2 regions of the Dietzia maris genome follow, and region 1 is predicted to be linked to the other one. Evidence: predicted binding sites of a transcription regulator. Region 1 holds the regulator's gene; the other holds the start of a gene.
The links. Region 1 encodes LexA, which represses DNA repair genes until DNA is damaged. Its sites were predicted from a motif close to CGAACANNTGTTCG; they were not measured.
Positions count from the first base shown of each region.

Region 1 (7,992 bases):
TTGGCGCCGGCCTGCGGCTGGCCGATCTTCTCGGCGAGCATCTCCGCCATGAGGTCGGTCTTCGCCCACATGCCCTTGCCGATCTGCGCGCGGCCCCGCAGACCACACGCCAGGCCGGTGTCGACGTTGAAGTCCTCGTAGGCGTTCATCCAGCGCGCGGACTTCATCTCGCCCTTGCGGATCATCGGCCCGGCTTCCATGGAGGTGTGGATCTCGTCGCCGGTGCGGTCGAGGAACCCGGTGTTGATGAACACGACACGCTCCGTCGCCTCCGCGATGCAGGCGGCGAGATTCACCGACGTGCGGCGCTCCTCGTCCATGATGCCGACCTTGAGAGTGTTGGTCGGCAGGCCGAGGAGCTTCTCGACGCGGCCGAACAGCTCGGTGGTGAACGCGACCTCGTCGGGCCCGTGCTGCTTGGGCTTGACGATGTAGATCGACCCGCTGCGGCTGTTGCCGCGCTCGTTGCCCTCCGCGATCCCGTGCATGCCCGCCAGCGCGGTGATCAGCGCGTCGAGGATCCCCTCGGGGAGCTCGTTGCCCTCGGCGTCCAGGACCGCGGGGTTCGTCATGAGATGGCCGACGTTGCGGACGAACAGCATCGAGCGCCCGTGGAGGCGGACCTCCCCGGAGCCGTCCGGAGAGGTGTAGACGCGGTCGTCGTTGAGGACGCGGGTGAACGTCTTGCCGCCCTTGCTGATCTCCTCGGAGAGGTCACCCTTCATCAGGCCGAGCCAGTTGCGGTAGCCGAGCGTCTTGTCCTCGGCGTCGACAGCGGCGACGGAGTCCTCGAAGTCCATGATCGTCGTGACGGCGGACTCGAGGACCACGTCCTTGACGCCGGCCGCGTCCGTCGAGCCGATGGGGGAGTCCGGGTCGATCTGGATGTCGATGTGCAGGCCGTTGTTGCGCAGCAGCACCGAGGAGGGGCTGGCGGTGTCCCCGAGGTAGCCCACGAACTTCTCCGGGTCGGCCAGCCCGGTGGTCGCGCCGTCCGCGAGCGTGACCTGCAGCGTGCCGTCCACGACCGCGTACCCGGTGGTCCCCACGTGGCTGCCGGAGGCCAACGGCGCCGCGTCGTCGAGGAACTCACGTGCCCACTCGATCACCTTGTCGCCACGGACCTTGTTGTAGGAGTCGCCCTGTTCGGCGCCGTCGGTCTCGGGGATGGCGTCGGTGCCGTAGAGGGCGTCATAGAGCGAACCCCAGCGGGCGTTGCCGGCGTTGATGGCGAACCGCGCGTTGGTGACCGGCACCACCAGCTGCGGACCGGCGACGGTCGCGATTTCCGCGTCGACGTTCTCCGTGGTGACCGAGACCGACTCGGGCTCGGGCACGAGGTAGCCGATCTCCCGGAGGAACTCCTTGTACGCCGCCTGGTCGATCGGCGCCGGGTTCTCGTGGTGCCACGCGTCGATCTTCGACTGCAGCTCGTCCCGCACCGCGAGCAGCTCGCGGTTCCGGGGGGCGAGGTCGGCGAAGATCTCGGAGGCACCGGCCCAGAACGCGTCGGGGTCGACCCCGGTGCCCGGGATCGCCTGGGTGTTGACGAAGTCGTAGAGGACCTCGTCGACCTGGATACCGCCGACGGTGATGCGTTCGGACATCGATGCTCTCCTCAGGTAGGGGATCGTTCTCCCGACCGACTCTAATGTCCTCGTCGTGGCGCTTCATCCGCTATTTCCGCAGTGCGGAACGCCGGTCCGCCGCTAGTACGATCGCGACATGACTCCGGACCACAACACGCCGACGGCCACCGACGGCATCGCCTTCATCAAGGGCCACGGCACCCTCAACGATTTCGTGATCCTGCCCGATGACCACGCCGAGCTCGACCTCGACGAGACGCTGGTCCGCGCGCTCTGCGATCGACGCGGCGGGATCGGTGCCGACGGGATCCTCCGGATCGCCACCGCCGGCGCCCTCGTCGATCGCGGGGTCCTTCCCGCGCTACCGGACGGGGTCGACCCCGCGGACTGGTTTATGGACTACCGGAACGCGGACGGTTCGATCGCCGAGATGTGCGGCAACGGAGTCCGGGTGTTCGCCCACGCTCTGGTGGCCACGCACCGGGCCGACATCGGAACGATCGCCATCGGCACGCGTTCCGGGCCGCGGCCCGCGACGATTGTGTCCCGCTCCGGCGACGACGCCACGGTCCGGGTCGACATGGGCGAGCCGCGACTGCTCGGACTCTCCTCGGCAGAACTCGGCGGCCGCACCTTCGCGGGCGTGGCCGTCGACATGGGTAACCCCCACCTGGCCTGCGTCGTGCCCGGGCTGGACGCCGCGGCTCTGGCCGCCCTGCCGGTCGCCGACCCCCCGACCTTCGATCGCGACTTCTTCCCACACGGTGTCAACGTGGAGATCGCCACGCCCCTGACCGGGGGCCGGGTGACCATGCGCGTGCACGAACGGGGAGCGGGGGAGACGATGTCATGCGGGACCGGCATCGTGGCGACGGCGGTCGCCGCACTGGCCGACGCCGGACGCGGCAGCGGAGACGTCGTCGTGGCGGTACCGGGCGGGGAGGTCGAGGTCCACCTGGCCGACGGCGGTTCGACCCTCACCGGTCCGTCCGCGCTCGTCGCCAGCGGCCGGTTCCACGGCGGTGCGTATCACACGCCCGCATACGCGACACACGCGGCCCCGATGTGAGATGATGCTGGGGAATGACTATTGATCACACGGCCGTTGAGCGGCCGACACGCGACCTCGATCCATCCATCGGCGAACTGCAGCTCGAGGAGAGATCCTCGCTGCGCCGGGTGGCGGGTCTGTCAACCGAACTCCAGGACGTCAACGACGCCGAGTACCGCCAGCTCCGACTGGAGCGGGTCGTACTGGTCGGCGTGTGGACCGAGGGGTCCGCAGCCCAGGCGGACGCCGCGATGGCGGAGCTCGCCCAGCTCGCCGAGACGGCGGGCTCCGAGGTCTGCGACGCTCTCATCCAGCGCCGCGACAAGCCGGACGCGGCGACCTTTATCGGCTCGGGAAAGGTGAGCGTTCTCAAGGACGTCATCGCCGCGACGGGTGCCGACACCGTCATCTGCGACGGTGAGCTCACCCCGGGTCAGCTCCTGGCGCTGGAGAAGGCGGTCAACGTCAAGGTCATCGACCGGACGGCGCTGATCCTCGACATCTTCGCCCAGCACGCGACCAGTCGCGAGGGCAAGGCGCAGGTCTCCCTGGCGCAGATGGAATACATGCTCCCTCGTCTCCGCGGGTGGGGTGAGTCGCTCTCCCGCCAGGCGGGTGGCCGGGCCGGCAGCAACGGTGGCGTCGGCCTCCGTGGCCCCGGTGAGACGAAGATCGAGACGGACAGGCGCCGCATCCGCGAGCGGATGGCGAAGCTGCGTCGCGAGATCAAGGGCATGAAGCAGTCCCGCGACACCAAGCGCTACCGCAGGCGTGCCACGCCCGTTCCGTCGATCGCTATCGCCGGATACACCAACGCCGGCAAGTCGAGCCTGCTGAACCGGATCACCGGCGCCGGCGTCCTCGTACAGAACGCGCTGTTCGCCACCCTCGATCCCACCACCCGCCGCGCCGACCTCCCCGACGGGCGATCGGTCGTGTTCACCGACACGGTCGGCTTCGTCCGGCATCTGCCCACGCAGTTGGTCGAGGCGTTCCGGTCCACGCTGGAGGAGGTGGTCGACTCCGAGCTGCTACTCCACGTCGTGGACGGTTCGGACGCGTTCCCCCTTCGTCAGATCGAGGCGGTCCGCAAGGTGATCAACGAGGTGGTGGAGGAGCAGAACGCCGAGCGCCCCCGCGAGTTGGTGGTCATCAACAAGATCGACGCGGCCGACCCGGTGGTGCTCACCGAGCTGCACCACGCCCTGCCGGACGCGGTATTCGTCTCGGCGGCCACGGGGCAGGGTGTCGACGAGCTGCTCGAACGGATCATGCAGATCGTGGCCTCCGGTGACATGGAGATGACTCTAGAGGTCCCGTACACGCGGGGTGACGTGGTCGCACGGGTCCACACCGAGGGTGCGGTCGTCGAGGAGGAGCACACCGACCGTGGCACTCGCCTGGTCGTGCGGCTGCCCGCCTCGGTGGCCGGTGAGCTCGGCGAATTCGTCTCGGACAGCAGTACGCGCGACGGGGCCGCCTGACCGGCCCCTGCGACGACGACGCCGCCTGACCCGATCGATCCCGGGCAGGCGGCGTCGTCGTCGAGGGCCGGTTCAGAGCTTGCGGAACACCGTGACGACCTTGCCCAGGATTGTGGCGTGCTCGCCCGGGATGGGACTGAAGGACGGGTTGTGGGGCAGGAGCCAGACCCCCGTGGAGTCCTTGCGGAAGGTCTTCACGGTCGCCTCACCGTCGATCATCGCGGCGACGATATCGCCGTTGTCCGCTACGTTCTGCCGCCGCACCACGACGTAGTCACCGTCGCAGATCGCCGCGTCGATCATCGACTCACCGACCACCCTGAGCATGAACAGGTCCCCGGACCCGACGAGGTCGGTCGGGAGGGGGAAGACCTCCTCCACGGCCTGCTCGGCCAGGATGGGGCCACCCGCAGCAATCCGGCCGAGGACCGGGACGTAGACGGGCTCGACCGCTCCGCTCGGACGACGGACCTCGCTGGTCGGCGACCGGCGACCCCGGGCCTTCTGCCCGGGCACCCCGTGGACGTCGACAGCCCGCGGCTTGTGCGGATCCCGGGTCAGGAACCCCTTCTTCTCCAGGGTCCGCAGCTGATGCGCTACCGACGACGTCGATTGCAGGCCCACCGCGTCCCCGATCTCGCGGATGCTCGGCGGATAGCCGCGCTCCTTGACCGTGTCGTGGATGTGCAGTAGCACGCTCTTCTGTCGGTCTGTCAGTGAGTCGAAGTCGGGCTTCGGCATCTCGGGTCCCTTCGGCGAATGGATGTTCGACGTCGTCATCTGTGTACACCCTATCGCCCCTCAGCGGGGAGCGCCACACACACGTTCGAAGTTTTTCGTCGCGGAATGGTGACCTTGTCGGAGTCGCGTGATACAACTCTAGGCGTATCGGGATTCGAACAGACGTACACAGAAACCCATACGGTTGTGCGAATCCGCTTCGCACACCGTATCGAGCAGGGAGTGGACATGACCATTCTGGAGATGCACTCGCACACCGACTCCACCGCGCGCTGGACGGAGATCTGCGCGGCAGAACACCGCGCTCCCGCACCGAGCGCGGACGGTGTCCGCCGGGATCCCGACCGGTCCGGTGAGCGTCAGACCCGTGGGCGTACCGGGACCCGACCCGGCGCGCGGCCGGTGGGCCGTCGCGACTCCGCCTCGCCCAACCGCGGCGCCTCCGCCGACCGGGTCGCCACCCTCGCACCGGCGCCCTCCCGCACACCGGCTCCGCGGCGGATCGTCCAGGCCCGCCCGGTGGCGTCCGACAGTGTGCGCGCCTGCCGCGTCGAGTCGTCGGCTCCGACCCGTGTCGTCGATGACGTGCCCGCCTGGGCACTCTTGGCCTGCGGCATCGCCTTCGGGATACTCATGCTCCTGGCCGTGGCGTTCCTCGGCGGGCCCGCCTACGCGTGACCGGCGCACCTGCCTCCTAGAATGAGTCGGGGACGGTGGTCAATCGTCCCCGCGTCCCGTGGTCCACGTCCCGGGAGGCGTGAAGTCCGGTCGACGAAGGGCCACACGGGAATGTACTGCCCTACATGCCACAACGAGGACTCCCGGGTGATCGACTCACGATCGGTCGACGAGGGTCAGGCCATCCGGCGCCGCCGGGAGTGCCCGGAGTGCGGGCACCGGTTCACGACGCTCGAGACGCCACTGCTGACGGTCCTCAAACGCAACGGTGTCACCGAGGCCTTCAGTCGCGACAAGGTGGTCCGGGGAGTTCGCCGCGCCTGCCAAGGCCGGTCCATCGATGAGGACGCCCTGCGGCGCCTCGCCCAGCAGGTGGAGGACACCGTCCGCGCTCGCGGCGCGTCCGAGGTGCCCGCCCACGAGATCGGTCTCGCGATCCTCGGCCCCCTCCAGGACCTCGACGAGGTGGGCTACCTACGCTTCGCCTCCGTCTACAAGCAGTTCAGCTCGGCCGACGACTTCGAACGCGAGATCATCGCACTCAGAGACCGCCGCGCGAGCCGCTGAGCCGCCGCGCGAACGTCTGACCCGCCGGGCGCTCAACGCCGGGCGCGGGGAGCGAGCGCGTTCGCGACCGCCTTGTCGATGCGCTCGGCCGACACCGGGCGGGCCGTGCCGAGGGACTGGGCGAACAACCCCACCCTGTATTCGGCCAGCAACCACCGCAGCTCGCGGGTCGCGCGCGCGCCGCCGGGCCGACGCCGCAGAGCCGCGCACGCCTCCTCGACGGTCTCCTCCGACCGCGCCAACCGGGCTGTCAGTTCCCGATGTCGGGCGGGGGACTTCTCCGCGAGGTCGAGTCGGACACCGACCGCCTTCACGTGCCGCTCCAGGTGCGGCAGCACGTCGACCGGATGACGCGCCAGGAAACCCTTACCCACCAGGAACTCCAGTGACGGTCTCACCGCCTCGGCGACCTCGGCCGGGGCCTCAGCCACACGCACGGACACCTCCTGCGCCGCCACCAAGGCGGGCACGACCGTCGAGATCGCCGATGCCACGGCCCCCGGCACCTCCGCCCTGGCGGCGTCCCGCAGTTCGGTGAACTCCGCCACCGTCAACACCGGCACGCCCTTACGTCGGGCGATGATGCGGCCGCACGCCGCCAGGGCGGCGTCCGAGACCAGTGCCTCGACGCCCCCGTGCGGGTACTGGGTCAGGGCCAGTCGCTGCTCGACCGGGCGGCCTCGCAGGATCGAGGAGGCGGAGACGAGGTCAGACGAGATGAGCGTGAGGACCGCCGACGCCTGCCTGGTCCGGCGTTCCTCCTCCGTCGCGCACGCGACCCGGTGGATGCCGTCCGCATCGACGCGCAGGGCGGGGTAGACCGTCACCTCCACACCGTCCACCGTGCCGGTGACCGACGGGGCGAGATCTCCGATGGTGTCGGCACTCCACTGGCGGAACGGCCCGTCGTCGGGCACGAGCCGGGTGTTGAGGGTGTCGCGCACCTTGTCCTGCAAACGCGTCCGCAGCGCCGCCAAATCCGTTCCGGACGCGACGACCTTCTCGCCGTCGACCACCTCGAACCGCACCCGCAGGTGATCGGGGAGCTGCGTGGGGTCGAACTCCCGCGGGTCGACCGTCGTCCCGATCCGCGCGGACAGCGCCTGTGCCAGGGCCACCGGCAGAGGAGCGGAGCGCGGGGTGACGTCGCGGGCGAGCAGAGCGGCGTACTCCACGGGCGGCGAGCAGAGCCGCCGGAGGTACTTGGGAAGGGTGCGCAGCATCTCCGTGTAGAGCTCTTCGCGGAGACCGGGGACCAGCCACTCGAAACCGGCGGTGGTCACCGAGGACAGCTGGGGTAGCGGGATGCGGACGGTGATGCCGTCGGCGTCGACGCCCGGATCGAACTCGTAGCGCAACTCGAATCGGCGGTCGCCCTGCTGCCAGAACGGCGGGAAGTCGCCGGCGTCGGGGGCGGCCTCCGAGGTGCGGATATCGGCGGGGGTCAGCCGGATCGAGTCCGGATCGCGGTGGCCGCGCTTCTTCCACCACGACTCGAGGTGACGGCCGGAGGTGATGTCGCCGGGGAGCCGCTCGAGGTAGAACGCCACCAGGGCCTCGTCGTCGATCACCAGGTCACGGCGACGGCTGCGGGTCTCCAGCTCCCTCGCCTGCGCCACGGCCTCGGCGTTCTCACGGATGACCGGCACGCGCGTGTCGAGGCGGCCCTCGACGATCCCGTGGCGGACGAGCATCTCCCGCGCCAGGGGAGCGTCCACCCGGGACAGCAACACGCGGCGTGCCTCCACGACCGTCAGGCCCAGCAGAAGGACCTTCTCGTAGGCCATGGCGGCGCCTCGGGCGTCCGACCAGTGCGGCTCGGAGTACTGGGTACGGGTGAGGTGGCCCCCGAGCTGCTCGATCCACGCGGGGTCGATTCGCG
Region 1 is NZ_CP143053.1:1,873,578-1,881,569, reverse strand. Features, by position in the region: gene VYL96_RS08640 (malate synthase G) at 1-1,607, opposite strand, end outside; gene dapF (diaminopimelate epimerase) at 1,726-2,658, shown strand; gene hflX (GTPase HflX) at 2,673-4,124, shown strand; gene lexA (transcriptional repressor LexA) at 4,197-4,865, opposite strand; gene VYL96_RS08620 (hypothetical protein) at 5,094-5,543, shown strand; gene nrdR (transcriptional regulator NrdR) at 5,655-6,110, shown strand; gene hrpA (ATP-dependent RNA helicase HrpA) at 6,143-7,992, opposite strand, start outside.

Region 2 (7,992 bases), 440 kb from region 1:
GGAAGGCCGCCCGGGTCAGTCCTGATTCGCGGAACTCCTCACGCATCACGTAGGTGACGTCGATGCCGTCTGAGGCGAGATGTTCGAGCAGGCTCGACCGTTGCTGGATTCTCCGCGGTGGGAAGCGATCCATCGCCGACGGCCCGCCCGCCGAGTCGAGGGTCCAGCGCAACGGATTGAACGAGACGGCGGTGTTGTCGGCGTCGTCCGAGATTCGGAAGCTGTACCCCACAATCCCATGCTTGGAACACGGAGCGCCTACGGCGAGGCTCGTCAGGCTGGTCGCGGTCGTCGCCGGGAAGCCCGCGGAGATCATCCGGGAGGACATGACGGCGAGCGTCGGGGCGTCGGTGGCGTACCGGCGGATCAGCTCGGCGCCGAGACCATCGACGAGAACCAGGACGGCGTCGCTAGCTGGCGCGATCGCGAGCGGGTTGTGGTGGCCGGAGCCCAGCGACGCAGCGATAGACGGCATGACATCGGCCAGCGAATGGGCGGAGGGCTCGATCGGGATCTCTGTCATGACTTCACCATCCCTCATCCCTCGCTGGTGAGGGCGGTAACCGGCGGCTCGCCCGCCGCGGCGACAGCCTCAGAAGGGTGGTGGTGGTTGGAGGAGTTCGTCGAGGTGCTCATGCAGTGCGCGGAGGATGGCTTTTTCCAGGGCGCTGTCGGTGGGTTTGTTGCGTTCCCACCAGCGACTGGCTTCGGCTGGGGTCACCCTTCCGCGCGGGGCCGGGTCCGAGTGCGGGGCGGCGTCGGTCTCGGCAGGCGCCGCGGCGGGCGAGCTGCCCGCGGTCTCGTCCGCGGCCTCGGGTGGCGGCGTGGTCGACTCGGCTGCGTTGCGGGCGGCGGTGCGGGCGCGTTCGCGGGCCAGGCGTTGGGCGCGGCGGGCGAAGTAGGTCGCCTCGTCCAGGACCCCGGCCCCGATGTCGGGGCTGGGGTTGCGGCGTTGCTGACGTGCCCAGGCATCAGCCTCGTCGCGTTGTTGCTCGCGCCGGTACTGGGCCAGCGGCCCGTCGGGGCGGGTGAGCATGACGGTGCCGTCGGGGGTCGTCACGATCAGGGTGCCGTCGGGTTGGAGCTGGTAGGTCCAGTCGGAGAAGGTTTTGAACCGGTGATGGCGCCGGCACTGGGCCACCAGGTTCGCCTCCACCGTCTGGCCACCGGCGGCGGGGTCGGCGTGGTTGAACGGCACCACATGATCCAGGTCGCAGTCGTCGGCGGGGATCGTGCACCCGGGGTGGCGGCAGGTGCCGTCGCGGAGCCGGACCCGGCGCGCCAACTGGGCACCGGGCCGGTACCTCAGGGCGGCGTCGGTGTCGTCGGCGGCGCCGATGCGGGGATCGACCTGCTCGAAGGTGGCCCCATCCGAGGTGGCGAGCATCTCCATCAGGGTCTGCAGGGCCGCCTCGCCGGTGCGGGTGAACTCCACTCGCGCGCCGTGTTCGTCGCGGCCGTTGTCGCCGGTGGCGATGACGGTGACCTTCGGCCGCAACACCGGCGCCAGCCCTTGCCCGGCGCCCCCGGTGCCGCTGGCGGCCGCGCCCGCTGGGCTGTCGGCGCCATCGGCGTCGGTGCCGGGCCGGTTGGGGGTGTCGCCGCAGATGAGGGACATCAGGGCGTCGGCGCGGCGTTCGGCTTTGGAGTAGTTCGGCTCCGGCTCGACAGGCTCATCCGGGTCGGTGTCGGGGTCGGCGGCCCGCGCCGCGGCGGCCGCGGCGGTGGCGTCGGTGTCGGCGGCCTGGTGTTCGGCGACGCGTTGGTCGAGGGCTTCGGCCAGGACGGCGGCTTCCTCGGTGGCCAGCAGGGCGGAGACGCTGGACATGCCGTCGACGCCCTTGCCGATGCGTACGCCGCGGGTGCGGCTGGCGTCTTCTTTGCGTAGCCGGATGGCGTCGGGGTCGTGGCGGCCAATGACGGCGTCGACCTCATCGCGCAGGGCCTTGTCGCCCAGGCGGATCCCGGCGGCGACACCGTTGAGGTAGTCCTCGACGACCTGGCGCTGGACCTGCTCCAACACGTCCCCGCGGACGGTGGCCATCTGCCGGGCCAGCAGTTCGGCGACGCGTTGTTCCATCAGCCCGGCGGCCATGGCCTCCAGGATGGCCGGGTAGCGGGTGTGTAGTTCCCAGGAGAAGGACAGCATCTTCTCGGCGCGCCTGGCGGAGATGGACATCGTCGCCACCACATACCCTGCCGCGGCGACGAGCCCGTCGACGACGGCGTGGCCGGGGCGGGCCTCGTGGCTGCCGTCGATACCGTGGCCGTACTCGCGCCAACATTCCTGCAGCAGGGCGTAGCAGGCGACCAGGCGCTGCGCCGCCGCGCGGTTCTCGGTCGCCCACCCCTCGCGCGCCGCCGCCGTCAAGCCCGTCAACGCCGCCGGGCCGGACGAGCCGGCGGGGCGAGAGGAACCGGCGGGGTCGGAGGAGTCGGCAGCGCCGAAAGGGGACGCAGGGCCGCCGGCCGTGCGCTCGGAATCGCCGTCCATGCCCCACCCCTGTGGTCGACTGTGCGGCCGCACCGCGGCCGTCTCGAATACGTGTTCTATTCTACGTCCACGTGTTCGACACCACAAGGCCTACGTGGGTGGAACTGAGAAAGACCACGCATTGGCAACGACGCTTCGGGGGCTCGAGATTTATGGGACCCTCATTAACTGATCGGGGGAGACCGCCCGACGCACCGGAGTTCGGAGGCTCACCATGACCAAGTCAATCGCGTACGTCGGCGCACTGGCCGCGGCCCTGCTCGTCGCCTCGGCGGGCACTGCAGCAGCTCAGAGCTCTGATCCTGCGGACACCGGCTCGATCCCGGGCTCCGCGGCCGCCGATGGCGAGAAGAATACGGGTGCCGAGAGCGGCAGCGGTGCAGGCGCCGAGGACGGCGAGACCGGCCAGCTGGGCGAACTCGGTGAGCTGCTTCCCGGCTCGGTCACGGGGTCGCTGCCCGGCTACGCCTCGGGGCCGCTCGGTTCCGCGGCCACCTTCGCCTGCAACGTCGGCAGCGCCGCCGGCCTGGCCGCGAATGCGATCGGGGCCCCGCTGCAGGTGCCGGTCGGCGTGATCTGCGCGGTCCTCAACCCCGCTGCACGGTCCGCCGACGCCCTGCTGGCAGGAGACGTCGACGGATCGGTCAGCGCTGTCCTCAGCGGAGTGCCGCTCGTGGGCGGCTCGCTGGCGGATCAGCTCGACACCTCGTCGGCCACCGAGTCGGTCGAGGGATCGGTGGGCGAGCAGCTCGGCTCGCTGACCGAGACGTCGTTGTCGCCTGCGAACTGAGCCGAGACGGCGAGAGCCCGCGCCGGACAGCGGCCGCCGCGCCGACCGGCCCAGCCGCGGTCAGGCCCGCTGCCCGCGGCCGAAGGTCTCCGGCTCGACGGGCTGCTGGCCCTTCGGCAGCCCGGCCACGACGAGACGGTAGGACTCGGTGACGAGCTCGTCGACCATCTCGGCGGTCAGGGTTCCGCCCGGATGCAGCGAGATCCAGTGCTGCTTGTTCATGTGGTAGCCGGGAGTGATGTCGGCGTGCGCGGCGCGGAGGGACATCGAGTCCGAGGGCAGCGCTTTGAGGATCACCTGGGGCTCGCCCTCGACCTCGGCGCGGAACATGAACATCTTGCCGCGGACCTTGAACACGTCGAAGTCCGGGCCGAACGGGAACTCCAGGGTGGACGCCGGAAGCTCACGCGCCCTCGCGGCCGCGCACTTCTGGAGTTCCCGTCCGTTCACACGGTCGACGCTACCGTCACCCCACGGGTGTCGGGTCGTGCTGCCGGCGCGGTGCCGCATCGCCGCGAGCGCCGGGCGCCGCGCCCTGTCGCCCCGTCGCCTCGTCGGCCGTCTCCCCGGAGCGCGCGGCGAGCGGGTTCGCCAGCGTGCCCGCGAACTGCAGAGAACCGGCCTGATCGGTCAGGTCCACCATTTGCCTGGTGTTGCGCAACTGCAGCCGGTTGAGGCACCAATGCTTGAACCGCGGGGCGAACAGCGCCTCCCAGGTGGGACGGTGCACCTCGCCGTCGTCGCCGTCGTCGCCCGCGTCACCAGGGGCGAGCACCTCCAGGCACCGGCGCGTCTCGTCCCAGAACGCGTCGGCGTCGAGCACGCCGGCGGCGTCGAGGACCCCGGCGAGGTGGCGCAGCACCCCGTCCATCACGTCGGTCTGGATACCCAGGGCGGCGGTCTCGGCGTCCACGACGTGGCGGACGCGCTCGATGCCGTCTGGCAGCGGGAGGTCGCGCACCATCGCCACCTCCTCGCCGATGTCCTTGAACAGCGCGCGCCGCGGCGTGTGGTCGGGCCCCAGCACGACAATGACGTTCTCGCCGTGCGGCATGAACACGAGCCCGTGCGCGAGGAGACACCGCGCGACCGGCAGGACATAGGCGTCGAGCAGCGCGCGAAGCCACGTGCGGGCGTCGTGGCCGGAGCGCTCGAGATGTTCGACGGCGAGGGCCCGCCCGTGCAGGTCCACGTGCAGCATCGAGGCCAGCGTGACGGCCCGCTCGCCGTCGGCCAGTCGGGGGACCGGGCTCTCCCGCCACAACGCGGCGATCATCTTGGTGTGCGGACCCTCGTCGGACACGCCCGCGGCGGCGGCCCGGTGATAGGCGTCGCCGGTGTAGCCGACCGCGGCGACCTCGCGCAGGATCCCGAAGTCGAGCGCTCGCAGGACGGGGTCGGAGTCGACGATCCCGGCCACCCAGTCGTTGACCGCCGGGGTATCGCGCATGTACTTCGGCGACAGCCCGCGGGTGAAGCCCATATTCTGCACGGCCAGGGCGGTCTTGACGTAGCCGCGCTCGGGGCGGGTGACGTCGAAGAACGTGCGCACGGACTGCTGCGGCCGGTACTCGCTGTCGGACTCGCCGAGGTGCACCAGGTCGCGCCGGGCCAGGTCGGGGGCGAACGCCACCGCGATCTTGTGCTCCCACTGCCACGGGTGGACTGGCAGGACGCGGTACCCGGCGGGGTCGAGCCCGAGCGCGCGCAGCCGGTCGTCGCACCGCTCGAGGGCCTCGGCGCCGAACTCGCGGGCGTAGAGCTCACGCTCGTCGAGGCCGGCGATGGTGGCCAGGTGGCTGAGGTCGCGGCGCGCGGCGAGCCACACGAGCCGGACCGTCGAGCGCGACTCCGGGGTGTAGTGGTGCCGGTCGGTCAGGCCGAGGCCCACGCGGCCGTTGTTGGCGACGAAACCAGGGTGCCCCTCGGTCATCGCGCCCTCGACCTCCTGGAGGCCGGACTCGGCGAGCTGCTGCGCGGGCCGGTCGCGGTGGTGCAGGCAGAACGCGGCCGAACCGAGCGTCGCGGCGATCTCCTCGAGGTAGATGCCGAGCAGCGTCTCCGGGATGCCCAGGTCCGGCGCGAGCGCGATGATGAGCTCCTGCGCGTCCGGTTCCGCCGGCACGCCGTCGACCTCGCGGCGCAGCGAGGCCTCGTCGATCACCCAGTGCTCCAGCGGCAGCACGCGAGCGCGGAACGACCACCGCTCGTCGCCGGCGCGGACCGTGTAGGTGTCCGTCGCGGCGTCGTGGACGGGCGCGAGGAGCCGTTCGTGGGAGAACTCTGCGAGGGCCTTGACGCACAGGTGACGGTGGGCGCGGCGCATGGCGTGACCGGTGAGATGAGCGTGACCGGTGAGGTGCGCATGGCCGGCGTGGGTATCCGACGACGACGACGAGATCACCCGCGTCCCGGCGCCGATCTCCGACCCGCGGAACGCCTCGGCGGTGCAGAAGGAGAGCAGTGCCGTCTTGTCGGGCAGGTCGACCGGGCCCGCCTCGCGGAAGCCGGCGCGGGCGTTGAGCCGGTGCACGGCCGTGTTCCGGATGTCGGGCTCCACGACCACCCGGCGGGCCGGCGAGCCGCCGATCATCGGGACCGCGAAGGCCGTGGAGCAGATGGCGCCCATGACCGCGGCCGTCGTGCCGGGGACCGGGGTGCGGGTCGGCGCGACGAGTAGGTGCATGCCGAGGTCGCCGGGCTCGTGCGGGTACCGGCCGTCGAGCTCGACCTCGTCGGGGTCGTAGAACACGGCCAGGCCGGCGCGGAGGCCGTCGATGCGGACGACGAGCACCCGCCGGTGCGGGTCCGACGACCAGTCGACGAGGAACTCCTCGACCTGCGCCGGCGTCGACCCCTGCATGCCCCAGTAGGCCGAGCCGGGGTGGTCGAGCCAGGCGTGCAGCGTGCGGAGGGCGTCTGGGCTGTCTGTGCTGTCTGTGCTGCTTCCGAGGACGAGCGGCTCGAGCGTGACGATCCCGGCCGGGGTGTGGACGGTGCTGACCGGGGTAGGGACTGTGCTGACGGGGTGGCTCATCGTGCCTCCTGGTGCCGGGCGGTCGGCGAGTCGTGTGCGGGGGCGGGTGGGGCGGGGTCGACACCGCCGGCAGGCGCGCCGAACTGCTGGAACGCGATCGACGTCTCGACCGGGTAGACCTCGCGCCCGCCGATCGAGCGCAGGATGATGCTGTTGCGCATCGCCCCCATGCCCAGGTCCGGGGCGGTGAGCCCGTGCGTGTGCTCCTCCGCGTTCTGGACGTGGATCGTCGAATGCGCACGGTCGACGGTGTGATCGCGGGCCACGCGGTACCGGCCCCGCTCGTCCCGGTCGATCTCGTCGGCGATCCCGTCCAGGAACCGCGGCGGGGTGGGGGAGTAACCGGTCGCCAGGACCAGCCCGTCTGTGTGGTGCGTCCAGGGGCGGCCGGTGTCAGCGCAGCTCAGGTCCAGCCGCAGGGCGCCGCCGGCGCTGGCGGTGCCGCCCCGGGTGGCCACGCGAGTGGCGCCGTCCAGGGTGGTGGCCGCCGCGAGCAGGCCGCTGGGGAGGCCGTGAACCGAGCGGCGGTACAGCAGGTCGTGGATCTCGTTGATGAGCTCGGCGTTGATGCCCTTGTACAGCGAGCGCTGCTCCCGCAGCATCCGGTCGCGCTGATCCGCGGGCAGCGCGTGGAAGTGGTCGATGTACTCCGGCGATGTCATCTCCAACGTGAGCTTGGTGTACTCCATCGGGAAGAACCGAGGGGACCGCGTCACCCAGTCGACGCGCGGGCCGTCGACGCCGGCGGACGAGAGCAGGTCGTGGTAGATCTCCGCGGCCGACTGGCCGCTGCCCACCACCGTCACCGATCCCAGCGACAGCAGCTCGTCCCGCCGGTGCAGGTACTCGCTCGCGTGGAGCGCCACCGACCCGTCACCGTCCAGCGGCTCCCGGTCGATCGGCGCCCACGGGGTCGTCCCGATCCCCAGCACCAGGTGCCGGGTGCGATAGGTCTCGGTGCCCTCCGGGGTGATGGCCGTGACCCGGTAGACGGGCGCTTCGTCGTCGTCGCCCCGTCCTTCTCGTCGGACGTCGACCACCTCGCGGCCCCAGCGCAGGCCGCCGACCCGTTCGGACGCCCAGCGGCAGTAGGCGTCGTACTCGGCGCGCAGCGGCTGGAAGTCTTCACGGATGTAGAAGGGGTACAGGCGCCCGATCTGCTTGAGGTAGTTCAGGAACGAGTACGGCGACGTCGGGTCCGCCAGCGTCACCAGGTCGGCCAGGAACGGCACCTGGATGGTGGCGTCGTCGAACATCAGCCCGTGGTGCCACGCGAAGCCGTCGCGGGCGTCGAGGAAGACCGCGTCCAGCCCCAGCGGCTCGGCCAGGCACGCCAGGCCCAGGTTGAACGGGCCGATCCCCACGCCCAGCAGGTCGTGGATCTCTCCCGTCACGTCAGCACCCCCGCGGTCGTGGCCTCGCGCATCCCGGCCGCCAGGTACCGGGCGGCGGAACGGACGTCGGCCAGGACGGCCGCGACGTCCTCGTCGGCGAGCCTGGGATCGAGGACCGTCAGCTTGAGGCACGGCCGCCCGTCCACGACGGTCGCCGCGACGAGCGAACGGCCCTCCGCGAACAGGGCGTCCCGGATCGGGCGGACCAGGGCGTCCGACTCGGCGTCGGAGACGGGCCGCCCGTCCGTGCCGGCCGGGCGGGGGCGGAACAGCACCG
Region 2 is NZ_CP143053.1:1,434,706-1,442,697, forward strand. Features, by position in the region: gene VYL96_RS06540 (alkaline phosphatase family protein) at 1-523, opposite strand, end outside; gene VYL96_RS06545 (HNH endonuclease signature motif containing protein) at 593-2,494, opposite strand; gene VYL96_RS06550 (hypothetical protein) at 2,709-3,284, shown strand; gene VYL96_RS06555 (MmcQ/YjbR family DNA-binding protein) at 3,345-3,734, opposite strand; gene VYL96_RS06560 (GNAT family N-acetyltransferase) at 3,751-6,321, opposite strand; gene VYL96_RS06565 (lysine N(6)-hydroxylase/L-ornithine N(5)-oxygenase family protein) at 6,318-7,715, opposite strand; gene VYL96_RS06570 (pyridoxal phosphate-dependent decarboxylase family protein) at 7,712-7,992, opposite strand, start outside.
Region 2: the regulator LexA is predicted to act here: its motif matches at 2,539-2,552, upstream of VYL96_RS06545 (HNH endonuclease signature motif containing protein).